3 regions of the Providencia sp. LY12 genome follow, and region 2 is predicted to be linked to each of the others. Evidence: predicted binding sites of a transcription regulator. Region 2 holds the regulator's gene; each other region holds the start of a gene.
What was found. Region 2 encodes PurR, which represses purine synthesis genes. Its sites were predicted from a motif close to CANGCAAACGTTTGCNTG; they were not measured.
Positions count from the first base shown of each region.

Region 1: the regulator PurR is predicted to act here: its motif matches at 7,063-7,080, upstream of purT (formate-dependent phosphoribosylglycinamide formyltransferase).
Region 3: the regulator PurR is predicted to act here: its motif matches at 3,787-3,804, upstream of purL (phosphoribosylformylglycinamidine synthase).

Region 1 is NZ_CM172594.1:3,355,383-3,366,843, reverse strand. Features, by position in the region: gene ACY3ZI_RS16060 (iron transporter) at 1-508, opposite strand, end outside; gene ACY3ZI_RS16055 (DUF7916 family protein) at 775-1,704, shown strand; gene rimO (30S ribosomal protein S12 methylthiotransferase RimO) at 1,870-3,204, shown strand; gene ACY3ZI_RS16045 (helix-turn-helix domain-containing protein) at 3,422-4,054, shown strand; gene ACY3ZI_RS16040 (response regulator transcription factor) at 4,796-5,425, opposite strand; gene rarD (EamA family transporter RarD) at 6,067-6,993, shown strand; gene purT (formate-dependent phosphoribosylglycinamide formyltransferase) at 7,155-8,333, shown strand; gene ACY3ZI_RS16025 (GMC family oxidoreductase) at 8,382-9,989, opposite strand; gene ACY3ZI_RS16020 (WG repeat-containing protein) at 10,349-10,852, shown strand; gene ACY3ZI_RS16015 (carbon starvation CstA family protein) at 11,247-11,461, shown strand, end outside.
Region 2 is NZ_CM172594.1:1,915,856-1,927,316, forward strand. Features, by position in the region: gene ACY3ZI_RS09060 (MATE family efflux transporter) at 1-97, opposite strand, end outside; gene ACY3ZI_RS09065 (riboflavin synthase subunit alpha) at 380-1,057, shown strand; gene ACY3ZI_RS09070 (putative quinol monooxygenase) at 1,139-1,411, opposite strand; gene ACY3ZI_RS09075 (helix-turn-helix transcriptional regulator) at 1,436-2,191, opposite strand; gene punC (purine nucleoside transporter PunC) at 2,365-3,588, opposite strand; gene punR (DNA-binding transcriptional activator PunR) at 3,711-4,616, shown strand; gene purR (HTH-type transcriptional repressor PurR) at 4,632-5,657, opposite strand; gene cydH (cytochrome bd-I oxidase subunit CydH) at 5,925-6,008, shown strand; gene sodB (superoxide dismutase [Fe]) at 6,097-6,675, opposite strand; gene ACY3ZI_RS09105 (Grx4 family monothiol glutaredoxin) at 7,275-7,622, shown strand; gene rnt (ribonuclease T) at 7,713-8,357, opposite strand; gene gloA (lactoylglutathione lyase) at 8,486-8,893, opposite strand; gene ACY3ZI_RS09120 (DUF1289 domain-containing protein) at 9,078-9,317, shown strand; gene slyA (transcriptional regulator SlyA) at 9,825-10,259, shown strand; gene ACY3ZI_RS09130 (outer membrane lipoprotein) at 10,733-11,200, opposite strand.
Region 3 is NZ_CM172594.1:2,842,551-2,851,640, forward strand. Features, by position in the region: gene purL (phosphoribosylformylglycinamidine synthase) at 1-3,703, opposite strand, end outside; gene mltF (membrane-bound lytic murein transglycosylase MltF) at 3,972-5,630, shown strand; gene tadA (tRNA adenosine(34) deaminase TadA) at 5,627-6,139, opposite strand; gene leuE (leucine efflux protein LeuE) at 6,227-6,874, opposite strand; gene ACY3ZI_RS13520 (XRE family transcriptional regulator) at 7,066-7,515, shown strand; gene ACY3ZI_RS13525 (DinI-like family protein) at 8,043-8,288, shown strand; gene ACY3ZI_RS13530 (hypothetical protein) at 8,285-8,575, shown strand; gene ACY3ZI_RS13535 (glycosyltransferase) at 8,680-9,090, shown strand, end outside.

The DNA.
Region 1 (11,461 bases), 1.4 Mb from region 2:
CTTCAAACGGTTCAAACCAAGGGGCAACACCTGTTTCTTTATCAATGTGGCGACCGAAAGCGGCTTGTTGGTTGTGTGAAGGCGGGTAAATTTTATAGGTAACGCGATATTTACCATTGCCGTCCAGTTTAATATTTTCACCATAGTGAGGACCATCGCTTGCCACCATCGGCATAAAGGTGCCTGATTGAGTCTGTGGCTTATCGCCCAGTTTGGTGACGGTATATTCGACGGTTAAGTAAGGCATCCAATCGCCTTCTGCAAAGCCGTTCGGGTTATCTTCTACTGCGTGGATGTCGGCTTCTAAGTGAACGTCGGCTTTATCCGCTGGCAGGTGAGCCATTTTGTGGTGACCTTCTTCGGTGTCCATGGTGATAGGCTGTAAATAAACACCTTGGATTTCCATGCCGTTTTTAATGACTGGGTGACCGAGAGGATACTCTTGAGCAAAGGCGGATAGAGAGAATAAGGCTAAGCCCGAAACGGCTGCCTGATAAGCGAATTTCATTGTGACATCCTTACCTGAATGAAGTTAGAAGCATAATGATAATCATTACTATTAATCAAAAACAAGCAGAATGTTTTAGGCTTATATCCAATCCTTACTATGAATATATTTAAATTTAATATTAATCAAAGTGTTAATGCTTTCTTTTTTAATGATAAAAAATAAGTATTAGAAAGGTGATTTGCTTCAGACACTGTAGTCGGTTTCACATGCTATAGTCGAAACGTTGATCGGTATTTATTAGGTATAAAGTCGAGGTGCTGGAGATGCAAAAACGTTATTTGGATTGTTCCGCTTCTGAAATTGCAAAAATGAACAAGAAAAACTTACTGGAAGCGATTAAAGCCAGCGAAGGGCGATTACTGGTGAGTGAAACTATAGGGACTATTCAGCCCGTCTTGATGAACGTCACTAATGCGGAACTCGCAGCAAGCCAAGGCGCAGATATTTTGCTATTGAATGTTTTTGATGTAAATAACCCAGTGATGCAAGGTTTGCCAGAAGGCATTGCACCCGATGAGATTATTCGTACCTTAAAGCACTTAACAGGACGTGCAATTGGCGTGAATTTGGAACCTGTTCCCGCAGGGTTTAATAATCCCCATCAAGATAAACAGTGGAAAATGTCTGAAGGGCGCTTGGCTACTGTCAAAAATGCCCTGAAATTAAAGCAGATGGGCGCGGATATTATTGTCCTGACTGGGAATCCGGGTAATGGCGTCACTAACCAAGAAATCAACCAAAGCCTCAAAGAACTCAAAGCGGTGGTGGGGGAAGATATCGTTCTGATTACGGGAAAAATGCATGCAGCGGGAGTTCTCAATGCGTCTGCTGAGCAGTTAATTACCGAAGAGGATATTCATTCCTTTATTAAGAGCGGTGCGGATATTATTTTACTGCCTGCACCGGGAACGGTTCCGGGAATATCTTCGGAATTTGTGCAGAAAATGGTGAGTTATTGCCATTCTCAGCGAGTTATGACCATGACCGCGATTGGCACATCTCAAGAAGGGGCTGACCTACAAACCATTCGCCAGATTGCGTTAATGTGCAAAATGGCAGGAACAGATTTACATCATATAGGTGACTCGGGTTATAACGGCATCGCCTTACCGGAGAATATATTGAATTACAGTATTGTGATCCGCGGTGTTAGACACACCTATTCCCGTATCGCCCGCTCAATTAACCGATAATCTTTGCTGTTTTTCTGAGTGAAATCCCTGTGCTAGAAATGGCGCGGGAATTTCGCTCGAAATATCATTTTCATCGCTAAAAAAATATACAATTCCCGCTATACTTCAGGTAAAATCCAGCCCATTTTTTAAAACAATATCTATAACATAATAAAGAAGTGAGCTATGTCGCAAAATACGAATTCAGTGCCAAAGATTGGCTTTGTTTCACTTGGCTGCCCAAAAAACCTCGTTGACTCAGAGCGTATTTTAACGGAGCTGCGTACTGATGGTTACCAAGTCGTTCCTAGCTATGACGATGCCGATTTGGTTATCGTGAATACTTGTGGCTTTATTGATAGTGCCGTTCAAGAGTCGTTAGAAGCTATCGGCGAAGCGTTGAACGAAAATGGTAAAGTGATTGTGACAGGATGCCTGGGCGCAAAAGAGAACCAAATCCGTGAAGTTCACCCGAAGGTATTAGAAATTACGGGCCCACATAGTTATGAACAAGTGTTAAATCACGTTCACCACTATGTGCCAAAACCAGAGCATGATCCGTTCTTTAGTTTAGTCCCAGAGCAAGGCGTAAAATTAACGCCAAAACATTACGCTTACTTAAAAATATCGGAAGGTTGTAACCACCGTTGCACTTTTTGCATCATCCCTTCTATGCGTGGTGACTTAGATAGCCGCGCTATTGGCGATGTGTTGAATGAAGCGAAGCGTTTAGTTGAATCAGGCGTTAAAGAGTTACTGGTGATTTCTCAAGATACTTCTGCTTATGGTGTGGATGTTAAACACCGTACGGGGTTCTGGGATGGTCAGCCGGTGAAAACTAGCATGGTTGGATTATGTGAGCAGCTAGCTTCTATGGGGGTTTGGGTTCGTCTGCATTACGTTTACCCATACCCACATGTTGATGATGTGATCCCATTAATGGCAGAAGGTAAAGTGTTACCTTACTTGGATATTCCATTACAGCACGCCAGTCCGAAAATTTTAAAACTGATGAAACGCCCAGGAGCGGTAGAAAGAACATTAGAGCGTATTAAGCGCTGGCGTGAAATTTGCCCTGAGCTGACATTACGTTCAACGTTTATTGTTGGTTTCCCTGGTGAAACAGAAGAAGATTTCCAAATGCTGTTGGATTTCTTACAAGAAGCGCGATTAGATAGAGTTGGTTGCTTTAAATACAGCCCAGTTGAAGGCGCAAAAGCGAATGAACTGGCTGACCAAGTACCTGAAGAGATAAAAGAAGAGCGTTATCATCGTTTTATGCAGCTTCAGCAAGAGATCTCCACTCAGCGCTTACAAGAGAAAGTGGGTCGCGAGCTTTTAGTTATTATCGATGAAGTCGATGACGAAGGTGCAGTGGGTCGTAGTATGGCCGATGCGCCAGAAATTGATGGTATGGTGTACCTCAATGGCGAGTTTGATGTGAAAGCAGGGGATATCGTTAAAGTGCTGATTGAGCATGCTGATGAATATGACCTGTGGGGCTCCGTTGTTAGCGAATAAAAAATAGGCTATCATCTAGCTCGAAATTTAGCCTGCGAATCATGTTTGCAGGCTTTTTTCGATATAACCCATTATTTTGGGTTTTTTCTATATTTCAAATACTTGATCTATATCATCCCGCCAAAATCTATCAAATCATAACTTGATCTAGGATATAAAACTTAACTGATAACTTGACATAATCAGGGAGAATACTTATCGAAGAATAAGGCTGATTATGACTATTGATTTTACAATTCCCAAACTCGCACAGCTTACAGAAAAATCATCATGCTCCATTGATCCGGAGTTATTGATACAACTGGCAAGTGAAGCCATCACAAATGGTTTATCACCTATCCATGATTTCGACATTGAAGGAATGTTGTTGGATAAATACGGTCAAACTTTATGGTCTAACCGTAAATCAGACAGCAGCGCCATGTTGCCATCTTGGATATTCTCTCAAATACAGGTCACTTCTCTAGATGACCAGCCAATTAACTCACAAGGACATACTTACTATTTCGCCCCTATTTATGATGAAACGCGCTTGTTAGCCACGTTGGTGTTACGTGGGGAGTCAACCAGCAGTAATATACTGTTAGCTCTCACTCTTACCCTAGGGCGAGAAATTAGTGAAAAGCTAAAGTGTCACTTTTACTGGCAAAAACTTTCAGAGAAAACACACGGACATAATCTATTCCACGACTTGAACATTCATGAAGTGGAAAAAGCGCTAATCATCGAAGCCGCGTTGGCATACGGTGGAAAAATTCAGGAGATGCATCAAGCATTAAATATGGGGCGTACTACACTGTGGCGCAAGCTGAAGCAATATCAGATTGATATTCGCGAATACAAGCTATAGTCCAGTTAATAAAAATAGTCCGTCAATAAAAACAGCCCTGCCAATAAAAAAAGCTTCTACTGATTTTCTGCAGCAATGCTGAAAACGTTCGAAGCATTCAAATCACACAGCCTTACGGTAATCACTAAGCCCAACATATCAATGCATATTGATTGCGGGCTCAGTCACGCCTTTCAGCGAAACGAAAGAGAAGAAATGAAAAAGAGCTAAGATTATCAACCTATCTTGTTGTTAAGTATGTTGATCTCAGTACGCTTTTTTTTAGGAATTGGTTTTAATTTGATGTTATAGATTTTTATTTCAGTGAACTCACATACTCACAGTTGGAGTAAATGGTTGCGGGGATATATATAGGTTTATATTTTATTTTAAACTAAATATATTAATTTTATATTTAGCTATAAATGCGATTTTTATCATTAATAACTAGAGTAACAGTTTTCCTGTATAAAAATGATAGTGCAATTTATTTGATTTTCCACTATTGCTTAAAAAATAGTTATTTTAGGATGATAGATTAATAAAGAGGAATAGAAAGCATAATCATTATGCTAAGTTTGATAGTGAAAAATAGTTAACCGAATAGTTAAGTGAATAGTTAAGTTAAATGATTAAATTAAATAGTTATCTAAATAAAAATCTAAATTTAATTATATTTTTCTGGGTAATTTTGCGAACGGAAAATGCCTAATGGTTTTTTGATAAACCATTAGGCAGAGGGGGGCTGGTGAATAAAGAGAATTAAGCGTTTGCAGAATAAGTATTAATATATTCATACTCTTGGATTAATTGAGGTAGTGATTTTATTCCTAGTTTTGTATAAATATTTGAACGGTGCACTTCTACGGTTCTTGGTGATAATGACAGTTTTTCGGCCGTTTCTCGGCTGGTGTTTCCGTCTAAAATCATGTCCATAATTTCACGCTCTCTAGCTGAGAGACGGTCGAATTTATTGGTTAAATAGATATATTTTTTATGATTTTCATTTTGTTTATCGAAGTGTTCATTAGCTCCCTGAATAGCGCTTAGAAACACTCTGTCATCAAATGGAAATGCGTAGAAATCAAAGGCTCCAGCCTTGAAGTAGTCTCTGCATAGTGCAGCAGAAGGTTCTTCTGCGATGACGATAACAGGAACAACGGCTAAAGATTGAGTAAGGTTTTTTAATTTATTAATATGACTGGAGTTATTGCCTACGAATAATAAAACACAATCCTTTGCATTATCTTCTTTAGGGTAAGTATAAGTACTAATAAATACCTCTTCGTCATTATAGAATTTAAATATAAAATCAAAAGATTCCATCTTTGATTTCAGTTTATTCTTAAAGACATTATCGTTTTCAACGATTACATGAATGGCGCTATTCATCACCAAACTCCTGTTAAACGGATTTGACATTCAAATTAACGTAGTTTAATAGAATGAGAATAATTCACCGATGGAAATGGTAATATATTTTCAACTATTCTTTTTTATAGATTATTGCTGAACGTAAATGATATTAAAAAAAGTACTTGCCTAATTTTAATATAAAAAAGAAACAAAGGTTAAAGTATGTGTCAAAACGTAACATCTGTTTAATGTTTTGTAACAAGATAGAGTTTTAAGCTTGTCTTACGATTATTATGTTTTCTAGATAACATGAAAATAATGTTATTTAGCTAAGTAATAATATCGCAAAATGGTAGTCATAAAAAGCACTATTAGCAATTTTATGAAATTTAATTAATCATCCTCCTTGATAATTTTTTTCTGTTTTTAAGTTTTGTGGTTAAGTCATTAAAATTATCTCAGTAAAATTGCAAAGTACTCTAAAAAAGTGAGTGAATACACGTAATGATTTCCTTAAAAGATATTGCACTATAGGTTTTCGTATGATTAATAAAAGTGTTTAGTGTGAATAAATTGATCGATAACCTTAGTGATAGTTTGCACTTCAACCTATTATCTTTCCGTTATTGGCGTATTATAGAGAAGAAAAATCAACCACACTTTCATACGGATAAATTATGTTGCTGCGTTCCGGGGTAGCATTAGCTATCTTTTCTTATATTCTTTGGGGGATAACCCCGCTGTTTTATCGGTTACTTCCTGATGCACAAGCCATGGAATTACTGGCGCAACGATTGATTTGGTCTCTTCCGTTCTTATTTTTCATTCGGTTGCTTATCAAGAATAAATCCCTGTGGAAGCAAGTGTGGGCGGATAAACGTTCAATTGTGTTATGTTTTTTTAGTTCCTCGATTATGGCGGTATCGTGGACAACCTTCACCTATGCGTTAACTCATGGGCAAGTACTGGCTGCGAGCTTGGGTTATTTTATTAACCCGCTGTTTTCAATCTTGCTAGGTGTGATTTTCTTGCGAGAGCGTTTAGTCTTTGCTGAAAAACTGGCGGTTGTGTTTATTTTTTCAGGTGTTGCCTACCAAATCATACAATATGGGGAATTGCCCGTTTTAGCGTTAGTGATGGGGAGCGCTTTTGCAGTTTATGGTTTGATCCGTAAGTTTATTCGTTTTGATGTTATCACCTCGCTGTTTTTAGAGGCGCTTTGGTTATTACCCTTGGCGATAGGTATTACATGGTGGTTATCCGCACATGGAATGAGCGCGGTAGAAAATGGTGATTGGCAAACCAAAATGCTGTACATGTTGGCGGCGCCTGTGACTATCATTCCATTACTCTTTTTCACGGCAGCCATTAAACGTACCACATTAACGGTGATTGGTTTAGCGCAATATATCGAGCCAACAATTCAATTCTTGTTAGCAGTTTTCCTGTTTAATGAAATTTTCGATTGGGTCAAAGGTGTCAGTTTTACCTTGATTTGGATTGGCTTACTGTTTTGTGTATTAGCGCTACTCCATAAACGCTATGGCAAAGGTGCCCGCCATCAACCGTATGTGACTGGGCGGGATGAATCTCCCAAAATTTAACTTTTAATTTTAATGGGTTAGCCCGTTTTACAGATAATACTGTTAACGGGTTATGCTTCTATCATAGTCAAAGCAAACGATTGCGTATATAATCCTGCCATCTTTTTAGACATTATCTTTTATGTAGCTGCATTTATCTCTGGGGATATAAGGTCATTATCATGAGCCAATTAGGTACTGCACTTTGTTCTAGCGCGACAAAAGTTATGCTTCTCGGTTCGGGGGAGTTAGGTAAAGAAGTGGCGATTGAGTGCCAGCGTTTGGGTATTGAAGTGATTGCGGTGGATCGCTATGACAATGCACCTGCGATGCATGTTGCTCATCGCAGCTACACCATCAATATGTTGGATGGTGAGGCACTACGCCAACTTGTTGAAAGTGAGAAACCAGATTTTATCGTTCCTGAGATTGAAGCGATTGCCACCAAAACGTTGGTGGAACTCGAAAAGCAAGGTCAAAAAGTCGTGCCATCTGCCAATGCGGTTTACCTAACCATGAATCGTGAAGGGATCCGTCGTTTAGCTGCCGAAGAGCTACAACTGCCGACGTCGGAATACCGCTTCGTGGAAACGAAAGCGGATTTTGAAGTCGCAGCCCATGAAATTGGCTTTCCCTGCATTGTAAAACCAGTCATGAGCTCATCGGGGAAAGGGCAGAGCATCATTCGCTCAGCGGAGCAGCTTGATAGTGCGTGGAATTATTCCCAAGAAGGCGGGCGTACAGGTCAAGGGCGCGTGATTGTTGAAAAAATGGTGAATTTCGATTTTGAAATTACATTACTAACCATTAGCGCGGTAGACGGTGTGCATTTCTGTGCGCCAGTGGGTCATCGCCAAGAAAAAGGTGATTATCGCGAATCTTGGCAGCCGCAAGCGATGAGTGATGCTGCTTTGCAAAAAGCACAGGACGTAGCGAAGAAAATTGTCACCGCTTTAGGGGGATACGGCTTATTCGGTGTGGAGCTGTTTGTCTGTGGTGATGAGATCATTTTCAACGAAGTTTCTCCTCGCCCTCATGATACCGGCATGGTGACGTTGATTTCTCAAAACCTGTCTGAATTCGCATTACATGTTCGTGCTTTCTTAGGCTTACCGATTGGCACTATTCGCCAGTATGGTGCCAGCGCATCGGCCGTGATTTTACCTGAGCTGCATAGTCGGAATGTGGTTTTTTCGGGCATTCACGAGGCTCTCGGTTCTGATATTCAATTGCGTTTATTTGGTAAACCGGAAATTGCGGGAACTCGTCGTTTAGGTGTGACGCTCGCAGTCGGAGATTCGATTGAGCAAGCCCTAGAGATGGCAAAAACAGCGGCGGCTCAAGTAAAAGTAACAGGATAGTGATTATCCCCCGCCTGTTAGGTTCTGGCGGGGGGCTTTTTAGGGGGATTATTGTCTATCTTCAATAATCATCGCGGCTGCACGCTCCGCAATCATGATGGTCGGCGCATTGGTATTGCCACTTGGAATTTCTGGCATCACGGAGCAATCCACCACACGTAGCTTATTGATCCCATGGACGCGAAGACGTAAATCAGTGACGGAATTTGCGGTATCTGTACCCATACGGCAGGTGCCAACGGGGTGATAAACCGTTTTACAGAAATTACGCACAAACTCTTCTAATTGCCCCTCATCATGCTGAACTTGGGCTGGCGGCATCAATGTATTTTTACTGACAGCTTGCAATGATGGCTGGCTTAATACCTCTAAACCGAATTTCACCGCACGTTTACAACCTTCCATATCTTCTGGTTCAGCCAAGTAATTGGCGTGAATTTTTAACGGGTCTTGCGGGTTTTGGCTACGCAGTAAAATTTCCCCGCGAGACTTAGGCTGTAAGTAACCGACTTTCAGTGAAAAACCGTGAGTGGCAGGTAGCGGCTCCCCCGGTACATCATCCCAGCTATCTAAAATAGGTAAAAAGTGAATTTGCACATCAGGGCGACCTTGGTTGCAACTGTCTTTAAAGGCGGCGCCTTCTAAAACGTTAGAAGCGAGTAGCCCACTGCGAAATGCCATCCACTCAAAACCATGTTTGATAGCGGCAAAGCCTTGGTCGGCACCAAATAAGCTAATTGGCTCTTTGGTGGTGACGTTGATGGACATATGCAAATGATCGTGAAAATTTTTGCCCACCGGTAAATTCGCCACGGTTTTGATCCCTAAAGAGGAAAGGTGTTCTTCAGGTCCGATACCAGAGAGCATCAATAACTTCGCTGATCCCATTGCGCCGGAGCAAACCAACACTTCTTCACGCGCCAAGGCCTCGACTTCGTGACCATTTTTACCTTGGTAAGCCACGCCAACCGCTTGTCCATCGCGAATAATAATGCGGTTAACTTGGGTATTAAGTTTGAGCGTTAAACGGTCGCTATTTGCTACTGATTTCAAATAGGTTTTGGATGTACTGGCTCTTTCCCCATTATGTGTGGTGGTTTGATAGAAACTGGTTCCTTGCTGGCTCTCTCCATTAAGGTCATTAACGTATGGTAAACCATGTTCTTGAGCCGCTTGAATGAATGCCATAGAAAGTGGGTGGCGATAACGGTTTTCACTGACGGGAAGAGGTCCGTCAGTGCCGTGGTATTCTCCGGTCAAGCTTTCATTGCGTTCGGCTTTTTTAAACCACGGTAGGACATCTTGATAACCCCAGCCTTCGCATCCGTACTTTTGTTCCCAGTTATCATAATCCTGTTTTTGCCCGCGAATGTAGATCATGCCATTGACTGAACTACTGCCCCCCAGCACGCGACCTTGAGCAATTTGCATTTTGCGGTTGTTGGCATGAGGTTCAGGTTCGGTTTCATATGGCCAACTTTTTTGGGCAATAATTTTAGCGACGCCAGCAGGCATACGGATAAACATATGGTTATCGCTACCGCCCGCTTCAATAAGCAGCACGCGAGCTTGGGTTTCTTGGATCAGACGTGCGGCGAGAACACAACCTGCGGAGCCTGCACCGACAATAATATAGTCATATTTTTGTGTGCTCATTTTATTTCCCTGTTGAAATTAACATTCAATCATCATTTATTTAACAATAACGCCTTTAGGTTATTAATGTATAAATAATGTTCTGTTAGTGTGATTCACTTCAAAAATAATTTCCTATGTAACTATTTTTTAATTTTCTCTAATTATTGTTATTTAAAAGGAAAATATTAATCTCATAACTTTTTAGTCTTATTTTTAATTTCATTAATAAGTTAATGCTTTATTAATTGGTTTATTCTTAGTGAAAAATAGTGCGAACGAAAAAGATGCATAGAAAAAAATTGCGTGATTATCTGATACTCATTGGGAATGCTTTAAGGGATGCTGAACGCCTAATAAAATAAGAGGTGCCTTTACGAATGAAAGCAATATTAATGAAAACCATACCAATAAAAAGCCTGCTGATGGGATTGTCTATTTCTGTGTTTATGACGGCGATGGCGTCAGCCATGCCGCTTGAAGAACAGTTTCAGTTAATGGCGGAAGATGAAAGCGAAAAAATCCGCTGCTTTGAACCTTCTTCACCTTTCTTGTATTGCCTTAAAGGAAGCGTATACAAAAAAGGTGGTATCAGGCTCTTAGATAAGCAGGGTAATGAAGTGTATCAATTTTACTATTTTGATAATGGTCTCGACCCTGCGAGTGACGGGCTATACCGAATTCGTCAGGGGGAAAAAATAGGTTATGCCAACGCCCAAACCGGAGAAATTGTGATTGAGCCGATTTATGATTGTGCATATCCATTTGAAAACAGTAAAGCCAAGGTAGGCAAGAAGTGTGAGCGACAAACCGACGGAGAACATAGCTGGTGGGTTGGGGGCGAATGGCAAGAAATTGTTAATCCACTGAGTAGGGAAAATTAGCGTTTTATTCATGTATTAACCTCAGGAATTTAACAAAAATCACAATCTAAATATGATTTTAAAAGTTACTTAACTTGTTGAAATGAAAAATATTTGTTACTCAGATCACATTTTTTGAGGGTTTAGCGACTCTTGAAAACCATTCACCGCAAAAAACTAACCGCTTAATTCTGTATGCCACCACTCAAGGTAACTTTTCGCTTTTCCTGATAGTAATTTTTTACCATACCCACTATGGCAGAACTCAATTTTTTACATTCAAAATCATTCAACCACTGCCTATTAAAAAATCATTTGTTATTCATCGAAAACGATTAAAAACAACGTTTTCGCAGTTTAATAAACGGTAATTACGTATTAATGGCATGTTCGTTCTACCTCAGAAGGGTGTTCTATGAACAAAAATGGTATTTTAAAACACATTCCATGGATGATCCTCGGGATCATCGGTGCAATCTGTTTAGGGGTTGTCGCGCTAAGACGCGGCGAGCACATTAGTGCATTGTGGATCGTCGTCGCATCTGTGGCGGTGTACTTGATTGCTTATCGTTACTACAGCTTATATATCGCTAAAAAAGTGATGAAGTTGGACGAAACGCGTGCTACACC
Region 2 (11,461 bases):
TGTCCACAAACCCCATGGCGGTTTGGGAAAATTGGGCAAAGAAGATAGGGATACCGAGAGCCAACAAGCTACGCGCTTCTGTAATATATTTCTGCACGCATACACCTTCACAATAAGTTTCGAATTAAAAAAAGAAAAAAGCGGAATGAAAATCTATGATTTACTAAAAAATCAGATAGTTAATGCTAACCCCTTATTCTATCTCTTTTATGTAACCAATCCAACATAGTTATAGATAAGAATAATAAAACAGCAGATTAGTATAGAAACCGTTTAAATGTTTTGTGATGGCAGCATAAATATAACCACTCAAATAAGATAGATCTCTGAAAATTCTTAGGTAAACTGAGTTCATTAATTCACTGCACTGAGAGTCATTATGTTTACAGGCATTGTTCAAGGAACCGCTCCAATTATCTCAATCACGGAAAGAGCTAATTTCCGTACTCATGTCATGAAATTCACACCGGAATTATTAGTGGGTTTAGAAACCGGTGCATCCGTTGCGCATAACGGTTGCTGTTTGACGGTGACTAAAATTGAGGGGGAGAACGTTAGCTTTGATTTAATCAAAGAGACATTGCGCCTCACTAATTTAGGTGACTTAAAAGAAGGGGATGTGGTTAATATTGAACGTGCTGCGAAATATGGTGATGAAATTGGCGGACATGTGGTTTCGGGTCATATTGTAACCACCGCAGAAATTAGTAAGATTTTCACCTCTGAAGATAATCATCAAGTTTGGCTATCTATTTATGATAAAGCCTTGATGAAGTATATCTTACATAAGGGATTTGTGGCGATTGATGGAATCAGCTTAACGGTTGGTGATGTTATCAATAACCGTTTCTGCGTGCATTTGATCCCAGAAACGTTGGCGAGAACAACACTGGGTAGCAAACGACTGGGCCATAAAGTCAACATTGAGATTGACCCACAAACTCAAGCTATTGTTGATACTGTTGAGCGTGTTTTGTATCAGAAAGAACAAGAAATGTTATTGAAGCAGAAACAAGAGAGTGATGACTCAGTAGACAGTGAAAAATCGTCAATCTAGTTTTCAGCTGATAAGGTTATAGCTCTATACAGAGCTATAACCTGTTGAATCGGTAGGTAATAAATTCACCGGAATATTCTATTACTTCTCACTAAAATTGACCGAAAAAATGGCATTGTCACGTTCAATCGCGTCAACAAGTTGTTTGAAATGAGCGCTTTTTTGATACATTTCTAATGCTTGTGCATTTTCCCACTCTTCAAACACAATGTAGCCATTTTCTTTTGCCATCAGGTCATACTGCAAACATCCTTTTTCCATCCGGCTGCGTTTGGCAATTTCGCTAACGATTTTCTTCGTTAAATACCCGTCCTTTTTTTCGGTAGTGATTTGGGCATATACAACAATACTCATACCATTCTCCTTATGTACTCAGAACTATCTTAATGGAGACTTTGTTTTTGTATTGTAAAAAAGCGAATAATTTGACTTTAAAAATGCCGACGGTGTCATGGTAAAGTAACGCTTAAAATCGCGATAAAAGTGGGATTGATCATAATAGCCCGTTTCAAACCAACGATAAGTATCTTGTTCTTTCACCATAGTTTTCATCACTTGCTCTAAGCGACAATTGATCTGGTACCGTTTTGGTGTGATCCCAAATTCTTTTAAAAACTCTTTTTGAACTAAGCGTGCGCTGTAGCCAATATCATCGGCAATTTCGGTAATTTTTTTATTTGGATTGTGATAAAGAGAGTCCAGAACGTGGTCAATAAAATGTGCCTTTTTCGCTGCCTTAGTGACATAAAAACACTCATGCAACTCTTTGAATGAAGAATTGGCCAATGATTTAAACCAATTATTGCTCCATATTTGGCTAAGCGGAGTAGGGATATCCGTATAATTTAACGTGCGTTGGGGAAGTAAAAAACGTAAGGCATCGTGGCGAATACGCAGCACCATCACGCTGGCATTATTCGGGATGGCGGTAAATATATTGACTCTGGGGATGATTAACTGAAATGGATTGACGGATGTATGTTCGTGAGTCGACATACTGATATTTTCAGTCGAAACCCATATTTCAGCACCTGTACCTGGGAAGATCTTAATAGCATCAGTAAATTTCTTGATAATCAAAACTGAACTAACAAATTCTTTTAATTCATCAGGAGGATAATACTGTTTCAGCATGGCTCTTCAAAACGTCATAATTGAATATGCTAATAATAGCGTGTTATAGGGAAAAAATTAACTCTATAAACGATATATTCACCAAATAACGTATTTATTAAAAATCAGTTCCGTTATTAATAATAGTAACGGAACTGATTATTATGATGCCAAAAAATAACGTTAACTAACGATTAGTCATGCTGATATTCAGTGTGCTTAATCGCATCATTGGACTTGCTAGCACAACGCTGCATGAAATAGCCTATAATCATTGGGATTACAGTAAATGCCATCACGCCAGTTGTAGCGAGTAAAGGGTCAAATGTAAGTGCAGACACTAATAAACTGGCTAAGAAACATAACCCTAATTGTAAGGCGTTTTGCAGTGCAGCGGCCTTACCACTAGCAGATGGGAACGTATTGAGGGCTTTGGCGACTGCAATTGGGTATGATGCTCCGTTCATTGCTGCCATAAAGCAAAATGGAACCAAAATCATGGTTAATGTTGGCTGCGTATAAATCGCCATCACAAAGAGAATAATCATACTAACGGCATAACCCGCTAGCAAGATTGGGAACAACGTTTCAGCGCGAACTTTAGCTAATACGAAGCGGCAGCCGTATCCCCCGACAATAAATGCCAGTGTTTGAGGGATATAACTCAAGCCGATATCCGCAGGGTTAAAGCCCATATTGCGTAGAATAAATGGCGAACCCGTTAGCCATGCAAAAAAGCCAGCGCTACACGCTGCATACACAAGTACGTTACCACTGAAAACAGGGGAGCTTAGCAAGGTAGCAAAGGAAACTTTGGTTTGTGGCTGGTTTTCTTCTGCGATGACTTTCGGTGCCACTTTTTTTAGCATCAAGGTCGGTAGCAGGAGTAAAACGCCCACCATCATCAGCACGATGAAGATAAATTCCCAGTTTTTGTGCTCAAGCACCCAGGCACCTAAAAGTGGCGCTAATGCAGGAGAAAGCGCCACTAAAGGCATGATAGAGGCAAATACTTTTTGAGTATCAGCTTCGTTATAGCGGTCGATAACGAGGGCCTGCCATAAAACCGCAGCAGAACAAACGCCAACGGCTTGCAAGAATCGAAGGATTAATAACTGAGTGGCATCGGTGACCCAAATCATTGCTAGACAGCTAACAATAAACAGGGAAAGCCCAACAATAAGGATAGGTTTGCGTCCTAATTTATCTGAAAGGCGTCCCCATAATAGCTGGGCAAACGCGAAGCCCGCTAGAAAGATACTTAATGATGCGCTGATAGCGCCTTCAGTCGTATTTAAGGTTGTTTGCATTGAACCAAAGGCTGGCAGATACATATCGATGGCTAAAAACCCCAGCATGCTTAGGCCAGCAAGATAAATCAAAAATCCAGAGGAGTTTTTTGTCGCAGTATTTGTCATAGTTTTTGCTTAATCTATATTTAAAATAATGTTGATAGTTATCTTATTGTATAGGCTATTTTTTTACGTTGTGAAACGGTAATATTTGGACTCTGCTATCAAATAATTTGAAAGGAAAGAAAATGTGGTCAGCTCATGCACTTGAAGTCATAGACGCAGTTGCTCGAACGGGAAGCTTTAGTGGTGCTGCGGATGAGCTGCATCGAGTTCCTTCAGCGATCAGCTACACAGTAAAACAAGTCGAAGAATGGTTAGCAGTTCCGCTATTCGAACGTCGTCACCGTGATGTGGTATTGACGGAAGCCGGGGCTATCTTTATTAAAGAAAGTCGAAGTGTTATCAAAAAAATGATTGATACTCGACATCAATGCCAACAAGTCGCCAATGGATGGCGCGGACAGTTCAGTATTGCTGTTGATTGCATCGTAAAACCGCAGCGTACGGAACAGCTGATTTTGGATTTTTATCGTCATTTCCCTGATATTGAACTGTATATCCACCCTGAAGTGTTTAATGGAGTTTGGGATGCTTTAGCCGATGGACGTGTGGATGTTGCGATTGGAGCGACCCGTGCTTCACCAATTGGAGAGCGCTATAGCTTCCGTGATATGGGCTTTATGTCATGGCGTTGTGTTGCGAGCCCCGATCACCCATTAGCAAAAATTCAGGGCAAACTGACAGATGATCAAATGCGTGAATATCCAAGTTTGTGCTTAGAAGATACCTCAAGAAGCTTACCGAAAAGAGATACTTGGGCGCTGGATAACCAACGTCGCTTAGTTGTGCCTTACTGGGAAAGTGGTTTAGCGTGTTTGGAAAATGGGCTGTGTGTGGGAATGGTTCCTGAGCACCGTGCAGCGCCATTGTGTGCAGAAGGCAAGCTTGTTGAGCTGGAATTAGCACAGCCGTTTCCTGAAAGCCCTTGCTGCTTAACGTGGGTTGAGAATGATACATCTCCAGCGTTGAGATGGCTGCTTGACTATCTTGGTGATAGCGAAACGCTCAACGCGGAGTGGTTTGCGAGCTAATGTGCTGAGGTAGACTTAGCGGCGATAATCAATAAATGGACCGTCAGCCACGGAACGGCGCTCAACTAAACGCGGATGAACTTCAATCGTTTGCGCATCTTCGCGTTTATTCACAATACGATCGAGCAACATCGCAAACGCCATTTGACCTAAACGCTCTTTTGGCTGGTGGATTGTGGTTAATGCAGGCGTGAAATATCGTGCATTACGCACGTTATCATAACCAATAATGGAAATATCTTGAGGGACACGTAATCCCATCTCGTCAGCCGCACAGATTGCCCCCATCGCCATGATGTCTCCACCACAGAAGACCGCAGTAGGGCGGTGCTTGTTACTGAGGATCTGCATCATCGCTTTATAGCCTGATTCTGGCTCGAAATCCCCTTGAACAATCCATTCATCTTTTAATGTGACTTTGGCTTCTTCCATGGCTTTTTTGAAGCCGGTTAAACGCCCAATACCTGTATTTCTTTCGAGAGAGCCAGGGATCACGCCAATTTCACGGTGACCACGGTCAATAAGGTAACGACCCGCTAAGTAACCACCGTGGAAAGAGTTATCAATAATACTGTCAGTGAAATCCCCGCGAGAGGTACCCCAGTCCATGACGACCATTGGGATATTTCGGTAATCTTCCAACATACCTATCAAGGTGTCAGGGTATTCTGAACACATCACAAGTAGCCCATCGACACGTTTTTGTGCCAACATTTGCAAGTACGCTTTTTGCTTACCTAAGTTATTGTGAGAGTTACATAAAATTAGAGTATAGCCTTTCTCATAGCAACTATTCTCGACAGACTCGATCACTTCTGCGAAATAGGGGGCTTCACTTGATGTTGCCAACAGACCAATTGATTTGGTGTGGTTGACTTTTAAACTACGCGCAACCGCACTCGGAGAATAATTGAGCTCTTTGATGGCGGCCCAAACGGCTGTTTTTGTATCATCAGCGACAAAACGCGTCTTGTTGATAACATGGGAGACGGTTGTGGTAGAGACGCCCGCACGTTTCGCCACATCTTTAATTGTTGCCATGAGAAGAAAAAACTCCTAACCAAAACTTGGTCTCTAAAATAATTCTAGTTAAATAATTACCTGCATATTGATGCATAGTACCTTTGCTGGCAATAATTTAGCGATTTGTTGTCGATTTTGTCTGATCTAGCGCAAAAACGAAAGAAATAATTGATGTTATAACATGTGATATAGACACTGGTTTTACGTTTTTGTGCATGTATACTGAAATAACCTTTTTATTTTATGGTTATTTGATAATTCAATTTCTTTATATGAGAGGGTCTCATGGATACAGATTTTAAATATGGATTGCTAGCTGCGTTTGGCTCTTTAGCTGTAATTATTTTGTTTGCTGTGCACATTTTCTGATTTCATTTCCATCCTATCTAATAAGGATGAGAAATAATTAAGGGCGAGTAATATACTCGCCCTTAGTCATTTTAGATCTGAACTAAAATTAAGCCAGATTTTCTTCAACAAATTTCCAGTTAACCAACGCCCAGAAGTTTTCTAAGTATTTTGGACGTGCGTTACGGTAGTCGATGTAGTAAGCGTGTTCCCAGATATCAACAGTCAGAACTGGCTTATCGTCACCAGAAATTGGTGTTGCCGCGTTAGATGTGTTAACGATAGCCAGGCTGCCATCTGCTTTCTTCACTAACCAAGTCCAACCTGCACCGAAGTTTTTAACTGCGGCATCAGTGAATTGCTCTTTGAACTGAGCAAATGAACCAAATGCTTTGTTGATAGCTTCTGCAACTTTACCGGTTGGCTCGCCACCTGCATTTGGAGCCAAGCAGTGCCAGTAGAAAGTGTGGTTCCAAACTTGAGCCGCGTTATTGAATACGCCACCTTCAGAAGTTTTAATGATTTCTTCTAAAGACAGACCTTCAAATTTGGTGCCTTTGATCAGGTTATTCAGGTTAACAACATAAGTGTTGTGGTGCTTACCATAGTGGTATTCTAAGGTCTCAGCAGAGATATGAGGTTCTAAAGCATCTTTAGCATAAGGTAGAGCTGGTAATTCAAAAGACATTGCGTACTCCTTGATTGCTTTTATTCAGTGTTTAGGGTGTTTGCTCGTAAAATGAGCGAAATTAAATGTACTTCTATTAATTAATCTACTTCTAGTGTAGTGACGTTGAGCTGTGCTGAGCTATTGCGCCGCATTGTAAGTCATGATTTATCATAACAGAATACAGGTTACAGTAAGAAAAAACCTGTTCCATGATGCTATTTATGCCTTAATTGTTAGTAAGTTGCATAATAATTATTCCACTGCGTGTCGTTATTGTCATTGAAGAGCAGGGAAATACATCAAGTGTTATTAATTTGCTAATATATTAACAAATAACTCCCATGATTACACGGCAAAAACACCCAGAGTGAATTTTTTATAGTAAAAAGAAAACGTTGCTATTTGCTTTTCACCTTTTGAGTACAGCAAATAGGAGTGCTATAGTATTCGCCTTATAAAACTGGCATATTGTATGAAACAATCACGGAACAATTTGCGATGTTTTGACTATGCCGGCGATTACACCGGTCAATGTGTTCTGTCTAATGAGTTGCCTTGCAAATGATTCAAAGTGGCTCAGTGACTGCAAAATCAGCACCCACGTTTTAGGATATAAAATGACAACTATCGAAAAAATTGAGCGCCAAGTTAAAGAAAACCCAATTTTATTATACATGAAAGGCTCTCCAAAACTGCCTAGCTGCGGTTTTTCTGCTCAAGCTGTTCAAGCTCTCTCTTCTTGCGGTGAGCGTTTTGCTTACGTTGATATTTTACAAAACCCAGATATTCGTGCAGAGCTACCAAAATATGCTAATTGGCCAACATTCCCACAGTTATGGGTTGATGGTGAGTTAGTTGGCGGTTGTGACATTATCGTTGAGATGTTCCAACGCGGCGAATTACAAGCTCTGATCAAAGAAACTGCAGACAAATACCGTCCAGCAGATGAAACCATCACTGAGTAATTAAATTGTTGAATAGGCTTTAATGCTTATATTGATGAAAACCGTATTAGCCTAAAACTAATACGGTTTTTTTGTTTTTAGGGGGCGAGGTTATTGAGGCTCACTAGGTAGTGGCCATCCACCTAATTTTTTCCATTTATTGACTAACTCGCAAAATAATAGCGCGGTACGGTTAGTATCGTATAGGGCTCCGTGGGCTTGCTTGCCATCAAATGGAATACCTGCGGTGACACAGGCTTTTGCAAGAATGGTTTGCCCAAAAACTAATCCACTCAGTGCGGCGGTATCAAAGGTTGCGAAGGGATGAAATGGGTTACGTTTTAACCCAGAGCGTTCTGCCGCATTCATAACAAAGCTGTGATCAAAATTTGCGTTATGAGCTACCATGATCGCGCGATTGCAATCGGTATTCTTCATACCTTTTCGAATTGTTTTAAAAATGGCATGTAATGCATCATATTCACTCACTGCACCACGTAGGGGGTTCGTGGGGTCAATACCTGTGAACTCCAGTGCAGAGGGCTCCAAATTCGCACCTTCAAATGGTTCTACATGAAAATGCAGCGTTTCATCAATGGCTAGCCAGCCATCTTTGTCCATTTTGAGTGTAATGGCCGCTATCTCTAATAGACCATCAGTTTTAGGGTTGAACCCACCAGTTTCAACATCTATAACGACAGGGTAGTAACCCCGGAAGCGGTTAACCAGTGAGTTAGGGTTATTTTTTTCAGACATTAGGCTTTCAATTTACAGTTTCTGGTTGGCTTTCATTATGCCAAAGGGAATGCATTTTTGCAGGTAGATACTGAAGATATTTTAGGTGATGGTTATCACCACCTAAAATATAAAATGTATGTGAGGGATTAATTTCCTAATCCTTTGCTTGCACTTTTATTTTCGATAAGCTCAATTTTATAGCCATCTGGATCTTCAACAAATGCGATAACGGTTGTACCACCCTTGACTGGACCAGCTTCACGAGTGATATTTCCACCGGCTTGACGAATGTTTTCACAGGTTTTAGCAACATCATCAACACCTAATGCAATATGACCATAAGCATTACCTAAGTCATATTCTGTTACGCCCCAGTTATAAGTTAACTCGATAACAGCACCTTCACTTTCATCGCTGTAACCGACAAACGCTAAAGAATATTTGTATTCTGTATTTTCGCTCGTGCGCAGTAAACGCATACCTAATACTTTGGTGTAAAAATCAATGGAGCGTTGCATGTCGGTAACACGGAGCATGGTATGTAGTAAGCGCATAATAGTAGTTTCCCTATAAATTCTTCAGGCAATAATGCTTAAAGTCGAATCGATTTATCTATTAATATAACGTGGCAATATGACTAAATACAGTGATTGAGGTTTATTTTTTAGTCATATCATGGCTATACTCAATTCGAGGGAGTATATCATAATTTTATGTTTATATTACGGGTGGTTAACGATGGCAGAACAACTTGAGTTTTTTGATATTCCAAGCCCTTGCCGTGGGATATGCCAGACCAACGAGCAGGGATATTGCCGAGGTTGTTATCGAACCCGAGATGAACGTTTTGGTTGGTTGCAGCTAACTAACGCAGAAAAACGTCATGTCATCCGTTTATGTCGCCAGCGATTTTTAAGATTAAATAATAAGAAAGTGGCTCAAGAAGAGATGAATGATCCTCAACAACCTCTATTTTGATTGATAATAAAACTATTAAAAATAAGATAATTTAATCAAAAATTAATTCATTTAGATTAATTCCAATAGTTACATTTCAATAAAATTTTATTTATTCAAAATGATGATGAAGTTCATTTAAATCAACTGTAAATGACATAATTTTAAGAGCAACTATATTGCTTTGTTTTTTAAGGATTTATTTGATATTGCATTTTTTATTGTTAGCTGCAATTACTATAAGGGTTAAAATAGATAGATTCGAAAGAAGAGTAAGGCTATTCTTATTAATAAGATAATTGATAGATTGTCTTATTAAGTGATTATATTGTTTTTATATGAAAAATCATGGGGGAAAGTAAGATGTATATCACTCAATGATTTATTGATGCTCACTATATATAGGTATTTATGAGGTATTGGCTCAATAAAAGGTTGTAAAGATAAAAGGGAGTTAATATATAATTCAAAAAATAATATGTATTTGGTATATTTTTTAGACATTATAATTATATAAAGGAGGGTAAATTGGAATCTCAAATTGGAACTGAATTATCTCGTGTAGTCCGTATGTGGCGAGCATTGATTGACTATCGCCTCAAACCACTTAAACTCACGCAAACACATTGGGTAACACTGCATAATATTAGCCAGTTACCGCCCGAGCAGTCGCAGATTCAATTGGCAAAGGCAATTGGTATTGAGCAACCTTCCTTGGTCAGAACATTAGATCAATTAGAAGAAAAAAGGCTCATTTCTCGTCATACATGTGCGAATGACCGACGTGCTAAGAGAATCAAACTCACAGAGGAATCGGAGCCTTTCATCAAAACGGTTGATCAAGTGATTAATAATACTCGGACAGAAATTTTAAGTAATATTAGTCATGATGAACTAAGTCAGTTATCTTTATTACTGCTAAGATTGGAGAAAAATATTCTACGCTTACAGAATGATTCATAGACTAATAATTGTATTTTATAATTGATTTTTCATTCTATGAATGTAATTCGCATAAATATATATTAATCTAATAATTATAGCCACCATTCACATAATATGTACTTCTATCTAGTTACATTGTTTTATTATGTGAGGCGGCTTTGTATTTCACTACTATGAATTAATTTTTAGATATATGGGATATATGGGATATATGGGATATTAAGGTGTAAAAATATGAATAAAAAATGTGGCTCAAGAAAGATAGAGAATTCAAATTGTATAAATTACATTTTACTTGAATGATATCAATCACAAAAATTTAATAAATTCCCGCAATGGAACTCATAGACAAAAAGATAGTAAAGAGCTCAGATTCGATAAAAAGCATTATTAATAAGCTAAAAAGTAAAACGCTAATTATGATTTAAATAAAAAATGCGTTCATCGATTAATTAGTCGGTGAACGCATTTTATCTTGAACTTATGTCAAATTATCGGGGTGACACAGTCACTGTATTTCCACTGTTTGCGATCATAACACGCTGACCTACACGGAAAGCAGCAGGATCTTGTTTCTGAACCACAACAATGTTTTTACCACTGTCTAAACGGATTTCAAGCTGCACACCTTGGCTTTTATTTAGGGCACCTTGTGCTTGTTGACCCGCTAAACCACCCGCGATTGCACCAGCTGCTGTTGCTAGCGTTTTACCAGTACCGCCACCGACGGTATTACCTAATAGACCACCGATAACTGCACCACCAATTGCTCCAATTACGTTACCATCTTCACCCGCTTGAATGGTAACTGGGCGTGCATTGAGTACGGTACCATAAGTCACAGTTTGGACTTGTTTAGCATCTTGAGCTGAAATAGTATCACCAGAAAGCGTACTTGTATTGACACAGCCAGATAACGCAACAACCGCAGCAACACCTACAAAAACTTTCTTAAGCATAATAACTCCTATGAGACTTGCTGTTCGTGGCAGTAACGTAGCATCGAAGATTTGTTCTTACCATAAGCACAACAACATCAAAAATTTGTTTTAGATAACAGAGCCTAGACTACTAATTTTGAATTAAATAATGCATCAACACTAGGTAAAATATCTCAAATTTCACCCAAAATCCCAACTCAAGGCACCCTTTGCTAAAGAATCATCTATTTTTTGACTATTTTAGAACATCAATTTATGGCAAAGGCTAAATAGGGGATT
Region 3 (9,090 bases), 930 kb from region 2:
CTGGGTATTGCTCCGTCACTTGACCGTAGTTATTCACAAAACGCATTGCCACCAGCGCGTTATTTTCTAACTGAGTTAAGTGAGCAGGTGCACGAGTTTCTACTTGGCCTTCACCGTGAGAAACCGCAATCGGCATACGCGAACCCGCCATATCTTGCAGCAGTAATGATGGGCTGTTTGCAATTTCCACTAAGCTGAAGCGCGCTTCAAAGCGCTCTGAACGGTTACGTACAAAGCGAGGCCAATACTCAGCACCAGGGATCAGGTCATGCAAGTTAGACATCATCTGGCAACCATTACATACACCTAATGATAAAGTGTCTGGGCGGTTGAAGAAGGAGGCAAACTCATCACGAACACGGTTATTGAACAGAATGGACTTCGCCCAACCTTCACCCGCGCCTAATACGTCACCGTATGAGAAACCACCGCATGCCACTAGCGCTTGGAACTGTTCAAGAGACAAGTTACCCGCCAGTAAATCACTCATGTGAACGTCGATAGCATCAAAGCCTGCACGATCCCATGCCGCCGCCATTTCAACGTGGGAGTTAACCCCTTGCTCACGCAGCACAGCCACTTTAGGACGAACACCAGACGCGATATACGGAGCAGCAATATCCTCTGCGATATCGTAAGTCAGCTTCACATTCAGACCTGGATCTTGATTGTCTTTCTTCGCTTCGTGCTCTTGATCTGCGCACTCTTCGTTATCACGTAAACGCTGCATCTGCCATGTAGTTTCAGCCCAGCACTCACGCAGAGCACTACGGGAACCGTTGTAAACTACCGTATCACGGCTATTAATGATCACCGCGTCGTCGTGCGTTGCAGAACCCAGATAGTGAACACAGCCAGCTAAGCCAGCATCGGCAAAACACTGCTCTACGTATTGGCGATCAGCACCTTGGATTTGGATCACTGCACCCAACTCTTCATTAAACAGCGCCGCTAAGGTGTCTTCATCAAATGAACTGATATCCACGTTAATACCGCAATGACCCGCAAATGCCATTTCCACTAACGTGACAAACAACCCACCATCAGAACGGTCATGGTATGCCAGTAGTTTTTGTTCAGATAACAGTTTTTGAATGGTATTAAAGAAGCCTAACAACAGCGCTGGGTCACGAACATCTGGCGCTTTATTACCTAATTGACGATAAACTTGCGCCAGTGCAGAGCCACCAAGCGCATTGTGACCTTGACCAAGGTCGATTAATAACAAGCCGTTATCTGCCGTAGTTTTCAGCTCTGGTGTAACCGTTAGACGAACATCTTCAACGCGACCAAATGCACTGATAATCAATGATAATGGCGACGTCATTTCACGCTCTTCACCATTTTGCTGCCAGCGAGTTTTCATTGACATTGAGTCTTTACCCACTGGGATAGTCAGACCTAATGCTGGACACAACTCTTCACCGACCGCTTTAACCGCTTCGTACAGACCCGCGTCTTCCCCTGGGTGACCCGCCGCAGACATCCAGTTAGCAGACAGCTTCACGCGCTTAAGATCTTGTACATAAGAGCACGCTAAGTTGGTTAATGCTTCACCCACAGCCATACGCGCAGAAGCGGAGAAATCCAACAGAGCCACTGGCGTTCTTTCACCAATAGACATTGATTCACCATAATAGCTATCCAAACTTGCGGTTGTCACCGCGCAGTCAGCCACTGGGATCTGCCAAGGGCCAACCATTTGATCACGAGCAACCATTCCTGTCACAGTGCGGTCACCGATAGTGATTAAGAAGGTTTTTTCTGCCACAGCAGGTAAATGCAGAACGCGCTTAACTGCTTCAGTTAAATCGATGGCGGTTCTATCCAGTGATTCAGGCTCTGCTATCAGTGTTGTCACATCACGCAACATTTTCGGCGTTTTGCCAAGTAGCACATCCAGTGGCATATCGATTGGTTGGTTATCAAAATGCTCATCATTAAGAGTTAAATGACGCTCTTCCGTTGCTTCACCGATCACAGCAAACGGCGCGCGTTCACGCTCACAAATTTCAGTGAATAATGCCAGTTGTTCCGGAGCAACCGCCATCACATAGCGCTCTTGGGATTCGTTACACCACACTTCCAATGGGCTCATTCCTGGTTCATCATTAAGAATTTTACGCAGTTCAAAACGCCCACCACGACCGCCATCGCTCACCAGTTCAGGCATTGCGTTGGATAATCCCCCCGCACCAACATCATGGATAAACAGAATTGGGTTTTTATCACCTAGCTGCCAGCATTTGTCGATCACTTCTTGGCAACGACGCTCCATTTCGGCGTTATCACGTTGAACAGAAGCAAAATCAAGATCCGCCGCAGATTGACCGGATGTCATGGATGATGCAGCCCCGCCCCCTAAACCGATATTCATCGAAGGGCCACCCAAAACGATGAGCTTAGCGCCAACGGTAATTTCACCTTTTTGAACGTGATCCGCACGGATGTTACCAATACCACCCGCTAACATAATTGGCTTATGGTAACCACGTAATTCTTCACCATTATGGCTATTCACTTTCTCTTCATAGGTACGGAAATAACCTAATAATGCGGGACGCCCAAATTCGTTGTTAAATGCCGCCCCGCCTAAAGGACCTTCCGTCATAATATCGAGTGCAGTCACAATACGTTCAGGCTTGCCGAAATCTTCTTCCCAAGGTTGTTCAAAACCCGGAATACGTAAGTTTGAAACGGAGAAGCCCACTAAACCTGCTTTTGGTTTTGCACCGCGACCTGTTGCGCCTTCATCACGAATTTCACCACCAGAACCAGTTGCAGCCCCCGGCCATGGAGAGATTGCCGTTGGGTGGTTGTGGGTTTCCACTTTCATCAAAATATGTGCATCTTCTTGATGATAACGATAAGTACGTCCATCTGGCTCAGGGAAGAAACGACCTACTGAGGAACCTTCCATTACTGCCGCATTATCTTTATAAGCAGACAAGACGTGATCTGGCGTTTTTTCAAAGGTGTTTTTGATCATTTTAAACAGGGATTTTGGCTGTGTTTCCCCGTCAATAATCCAATCCGCATTGAAAATTTTATGGCGGCAATGTTCTGAGTTTGCTTGCGCAAACATATATAGCTCAACATCCGTTGGGTTACGTTTTAACCCTGTGAACGCCTCTAATAGATAATCAATTTCATCGTCGGCTAACGCTAAGCCCATCTCTTTGTTAGCCGTATCGAGTGCTTGGCGTCCGCCTGCGATAATATCAATCACTTTCATTGGGGCAGGCTGCTGCTGAACAAATAGCGCTTCGGCTTGTTCAAAAGAGGCAAAAACCGTTTCCATCATACGGTCATGTAACAGACTGATGACTAAGTCCCACTGCTCGCTTGTCAGTGAATCGGCTTGAATATAGTAGGCAACGCCGCGCTCAATACGTTTAACCTGTGTTAAGCCACAGTTATGTGCGATATCCGTTGCTTTAGAAGACCAAGGAGAGATAGTTCCTGGGCGTGGGGTGACTAAAATCAGTTTTCCAAATGGCTCATGCTCTGCCAGAGAAGGACCATATTTTAATAAACTACTCAGTTTACCTTGCTCACTGCCACTTAATGGGGCTGATAGCTCAGCAAAATGCATATATTCAGCATAGATATCCGTTACTGGGAGCTGTTTTTCAGCAAACAGCGCCAAAAGGCGGGTAATACGAAATGCTGATAGTGCCGGTGAGCCACGCAAAATTTCCATAGTCTTAAATTCTCTCTTTTAAACGCCAGCCCTGATCACGAAAGCAGGGAAACCGGAGTCCATTATAGAGCAATGTTCATCAATACGAAACCGTTTGCGTGACTAAAAATAGAGCGATTAGTTAAATATTAATATGTGCTAAATACGATAATATTAGTTGCACCGATCATCATTGTTAGAGCAAAATACGAAACCACTGGATTTATAACCATGATTAAACAGTTTTTATTAAGCGCACAACACCAGTTCCTGCACGAGAAATAATTATTTGAATAACCTAAAAGTTAACTATTTTATTATCGTGGTCATCGCTTTACTTGCCACCATGATCATTGGCTTCAATGTCCGATGGTCTAATACGCAAAACACCCAAATCGACAAAATTATCTCTCGGGGTGAGTTACGTATTAGCGCAGTAAGTTCACCACTCATTTATATTGATGAGCAGCGTCAGCTACGTGGCTTTGACTACGAGCTTGCTCAAGGCTTTGCCACGTACCTAGGCATTAAACTCAAAATTATTATTCGCCCGACTATTGAACAGATTTTCGAAGATCTCGATAACGACGATGCCGACATCGCTGTGGCGGGGCTGCTGTATAATAAAGACCGTTTGGAAACCATGAAAACGGGTCCAAGCTATTTGAGTGTTACTCAGCAATTGGTTTACCGTAAAGGCACTACGCGCCCAAAAACCTTTAATGACCTGAAAGGGAAATTAATGGTTATCGCGGGGAGCACTCATGCAAGCACGTTAAAAGCACTTTCAGCGCAATATCCTAATCTTAAGTGGGAAGAAAGCAGCAACTATACACCAAGTCAATTATTAGAAATGGTGGCCGAAGGTGAAATTGATTACACCCTTGAAGATTCTATTGCGGTTTCTTTGCAGCAACGTATTCATCCTAAAGTCGCCGTGGCATTTGATTTGCGCGATGACCATGCCATTACATGGTATTTAAGCCGCCAACATGACAACAGCCTAGATGCCGCCCTGCTCGATTTTTTTAATCTCAGCAATCAGAACGATCTTCTTGCTCGCTTGATTGAAAAGCATTTCAGCCATGTGGAATCCTTCGATTATTTCGATACCATAACGTTTATTAGCGCCATAAATAATAAACTGCCGGATTATCAACCTCTCTTTGAGAAATATGCTGAGACCGTTGAGAGCATCGATTGGAAATTACTTGCTGCAATAGCTTGGCAAGAATCTCACTGGAATCCTCTTGCAACCTCACCGACTGGCGTTCGTGGGATCATGATGCTCACCAAACCAACGGCTGCAACTATGGGAATTGAAGACAGGTTAGATCCAGAGGGGAGCATTAAAGGTGGGGCTGCGTATTTAGCCTATATTATGAAACGCTTACCCGATTCTATCGCTGAAGATGATCGCATTTGGTTTACCCTTGCTGCCTATAATATGGGTTATGGGCATATGCTGGATGTGCGAAAACTAACGCAAAGACTTGGCGGTAATCCTGACCGCTGGCTTGATGTTAAAGCAAATTTACCCTTGCTAACTCAGCAAAAATATTATTCCCAACTCACTTATGGTTATGCCCGAGGACACGAAGCTTATCGCTATGTAGAAAATATTCGTCGCTATCATCAAAGCTTAGCGGGTTATTTGCAAAGTCAGGAGAAAAAGCAGAAAACACTCGAAATTGCCAAGAAATCTCACGTTTACGTTGTAGTGCCAAATGAGAACTCGCCGCTTTCATCTTATGTGATGCCTGATGTAGTGTCAGCAAAAGTGGAGATCGCGCCCAAAGCGTCAGCAAATCTCGGTGTGTTTAATGCCAAGGAAAATACTCGTGCACCAAACGACTCTCTAGGGAAATATATTTTGGCAAAACCAACGCGTTCGAATTCCACCGATAATAACGTAGCCCTACAAAAGGAAACATCAATTGAAGACTAGCTTTCGGGATTTTGAGCCTGCTTTTCTTGACGCCTCTGCTCTTTAATTTGTGCTCTGCGCATTCTAAAAAAATCGCTGAGCATGGATGAGCAAGTTTCTTCAAGTACACCACTTGTCACTTCAACATAGTGGTTTAAACCTGGCTGCGACATGATATTAATGAAGGAGCCACATGCCCCCGTTTTAAAATCGTTCGCGCCATACACCACTCGACCGATGCGGCTATGGATCATCGCCCCTGCACACATAATGCAAGGTTCTAAAGTGACATACAGCGTTGTGTCTAATAAACGATAATTCTGTAGTGCGGTGCCCGCTTTTTGTAAGGTAATAATTTCGGCATGGGCGGTAGGGTCGTGATTTTCAATGGAGTGGTTCCAGCCTTCTGCCACGAGTTGGTTATCTTTGACCAGTAACGCACCGACAGGAATTTCCCCTGCATCTTGAGCTTTTTTTGCTAGCTCAAGAGCTTGAGCCATCCAATACTCGTCGATTTCTAATTGCGTCACTCTAGCCTCTCATTCATCCACACTCGAAAAGTTGATTATTACGAAATGTTAAAGTGACTGCAAATTGAATCTGATATTAATCAACAACTAATTACTAAAAATGGCAAGTTTTGCTGCGAACCCCATAAAGAATGCACCGACAGTGCAATTTCCCAATTTCGCCAAAATCTGCTTTTCCCGTAAAAAGCGCGCTATCAAGTAGCCACTGAATATCAATAAGCTTAGATACAAGAAGCTAACCGTCTCTAAGATAACCGCTAATACCATGTACGGCACCCAAGCATGGCTATAATTGAAGTCGATAAATTGAATAAAGAACGAGATATAGAACAAAATTGCTTTCGGATTCGTTAAGCTAAGTACCAACGCACGAGTGAAGTAATTTTCTTTTCTTACTTCAATCTGCTCAACCCCTGCTGATAACGATTTTTTCTGCCAAAAAGTTGCATATAAGATTTTGCACCCTAAGTACAAAAGATAAGCTGCCCCTAAGTATCTTACGATGGTAAACAGCGTTGGAGAGGCTTTGATCACCGAGGCAACACCAATGAATGAAAGAAAAATCAGTATTGCATCGCCAGTGAAAACACCGATTGCAGCGCGATATCCCGCTTTTGTCCCATGTGAAGTACTTGATTTTAATACATACAATGAGTTTGGACCGGGAACAATGATGATAAGCACCAACCCCGCTAAGTAAGTCCAAAAATTCAATACCCCTAGATTTTCAAACATGACCACTTCCTAATTGTTTTTTCTTATTACTATCACAGTTGCGATCCATTGTGAATATTCTACTTTTATTAATTTTTAAATCATTTGAATATATAAAACGAACTAATAATTAACATTATTTTTAAAATCTCTCTCATTAAATATGATTAACCCGCACTTAAGTTTTCATAATTTAAATAAGAGGAATAAACATGGCTTTTATTAGAAGAACCGTGCAATCAAGTATCTTTGAAGAGTTTTACCCAACAACGCTTGCATTCAGCGCTGCTAAGAAAAATTACTTCTTAGGGCATTCAAAAGATAAATCCTACATGATCTATAACATGACAGATGCCGGCAAAATTGAACCTACCGTTGTCGTACAAAAAGGTAAATTAAAAACCTATCTGCAAAATATTCAAGCTTTCTACGATCCAACACAGAACAAACAGTATCTGTACGGTTATAATCTCGATGAGAAAGTTATCGATGTTTATCAAATCGCTGATAATGCCAGCATCGTGCTAATGTATTCTGAGGAGTTCAACGTTGAAGACTCTATAAAATCAGCGACCTTCTTTATCATTAATGGTGTACTGTGCTTCTATACGCAATCTGATAAAACTAAGAGCTGGTATATCTATAACTTAATTAATTATTAATTTAATATTTGCTATTAACTATTAATTGCTTTCTTCCATAAGAGCTTAAATTAAGCTCTTATTCTATTTGTATAAATAGAGCCTTTTTATATTATTAATTCGACTTTATTTACAAACTATCCACTTTAAATAATACTTAGAACTTTCAATTATTCTGCTTGTTTATCACTGTTTTTTAGTTGGTCATCTCCGTTCACTCGCACATAATTCAGTGTCTAATTGATTTACTTCAGTGTAAAATGACGTTCGAAGACGTATACTACTGGTTTAAATCTGATATAACTAATTGAAATGGCACTATTAATTACTAAAAAATGCATTAACTGCGATATGTGTATCATTGGCGATATTTCTATTTTAAATCAATAATATAAAATCAAGTGTTGCTTTCTGTGTTTCATATTTTTTGTGTTACTTATCTGTGAGCTTCTTTTTCGTAACACAAAATTAGCCCTCTACTCTTGCAATCTCAAAATTTACTGTATATAAATACTGTATAAATAAACAGTTAAATGAGAGGTTACATTATGCCACGCATTGAAATTCTCTTTGATAAAGAATCAAAGCAAAAACCAAACGACAAAACTCGTAACGCCCTGCAGGAACAAATTATAAAAAGGATTGGTGACCGGTTCGGTCCATTGAGTTTGCGTATCGCTATGAGTTCATCACAATCACTAACTATTAGCGGCACTAAAACAGATGATGAGAAAGAAGAGATAGGTCAAATTTTGGAAGAGATTTGGCAGGATGATTCGTGGGTGTCCGCATGAAAAATGACGAATGTGTAGAGCTTGAAGCTGATAACGCAGAATTCATTCCGAAACTGGAGAAAGCACAGGTATCTATTGATAACCCGCCCGGCTTTATATTCATGAAATTTGTTTTTTCTGATCCTAGATTCAATGAAGAGACACGAGAAATGCAAAACATAGAAAAAGAGCCAGTACAATCTTTTATGGCTGAGAGTGTTGCTAAAGATTTATTAACCCAGCTGGAACGGCATTTTTACGGTAACTCAGAAACAGAAAAAATTGAGTCTAAAAAATACCTAATGTGATGAAAGGCCGCGAATATGCGGCTTTATTCTTTCCGTGAATATCGTCATTTGATAACATAACGACAAACAATGGCACATGCAGTGATGTTAAACGGGCATATTTCATGAAAAAAATTCTTATCGTAGGTAAAGAGGTTTCGGGTTTCGGTGGTATGGAAACTGTATTTACAACAACATACGATGAATTAAGCAAAGATAAATATGATATCTCATTTACTTTCTTTAATGAACTAAACTCTAACTCAGTTGTAAATGATGACTGGTTATGCGGTAGGCGTTATAGCAGAATTACATCTATTTTCAAAAATAAAAAACTAAAAAGACTGCATATGGGACTGAAGTTTGGACGATTTTTAAAGAAATCTAAACCTGATTATGTTATTGCCTATGACCCTATTGGATGTTTTATATCTCGATATGCGATGAGATTTTCATTTGTTAATATTCCATTGTTTTCTTGGTCACATTTTTCAATCAAACATACATATAAAGGTAAGTATTTACTTTTAGCTGAT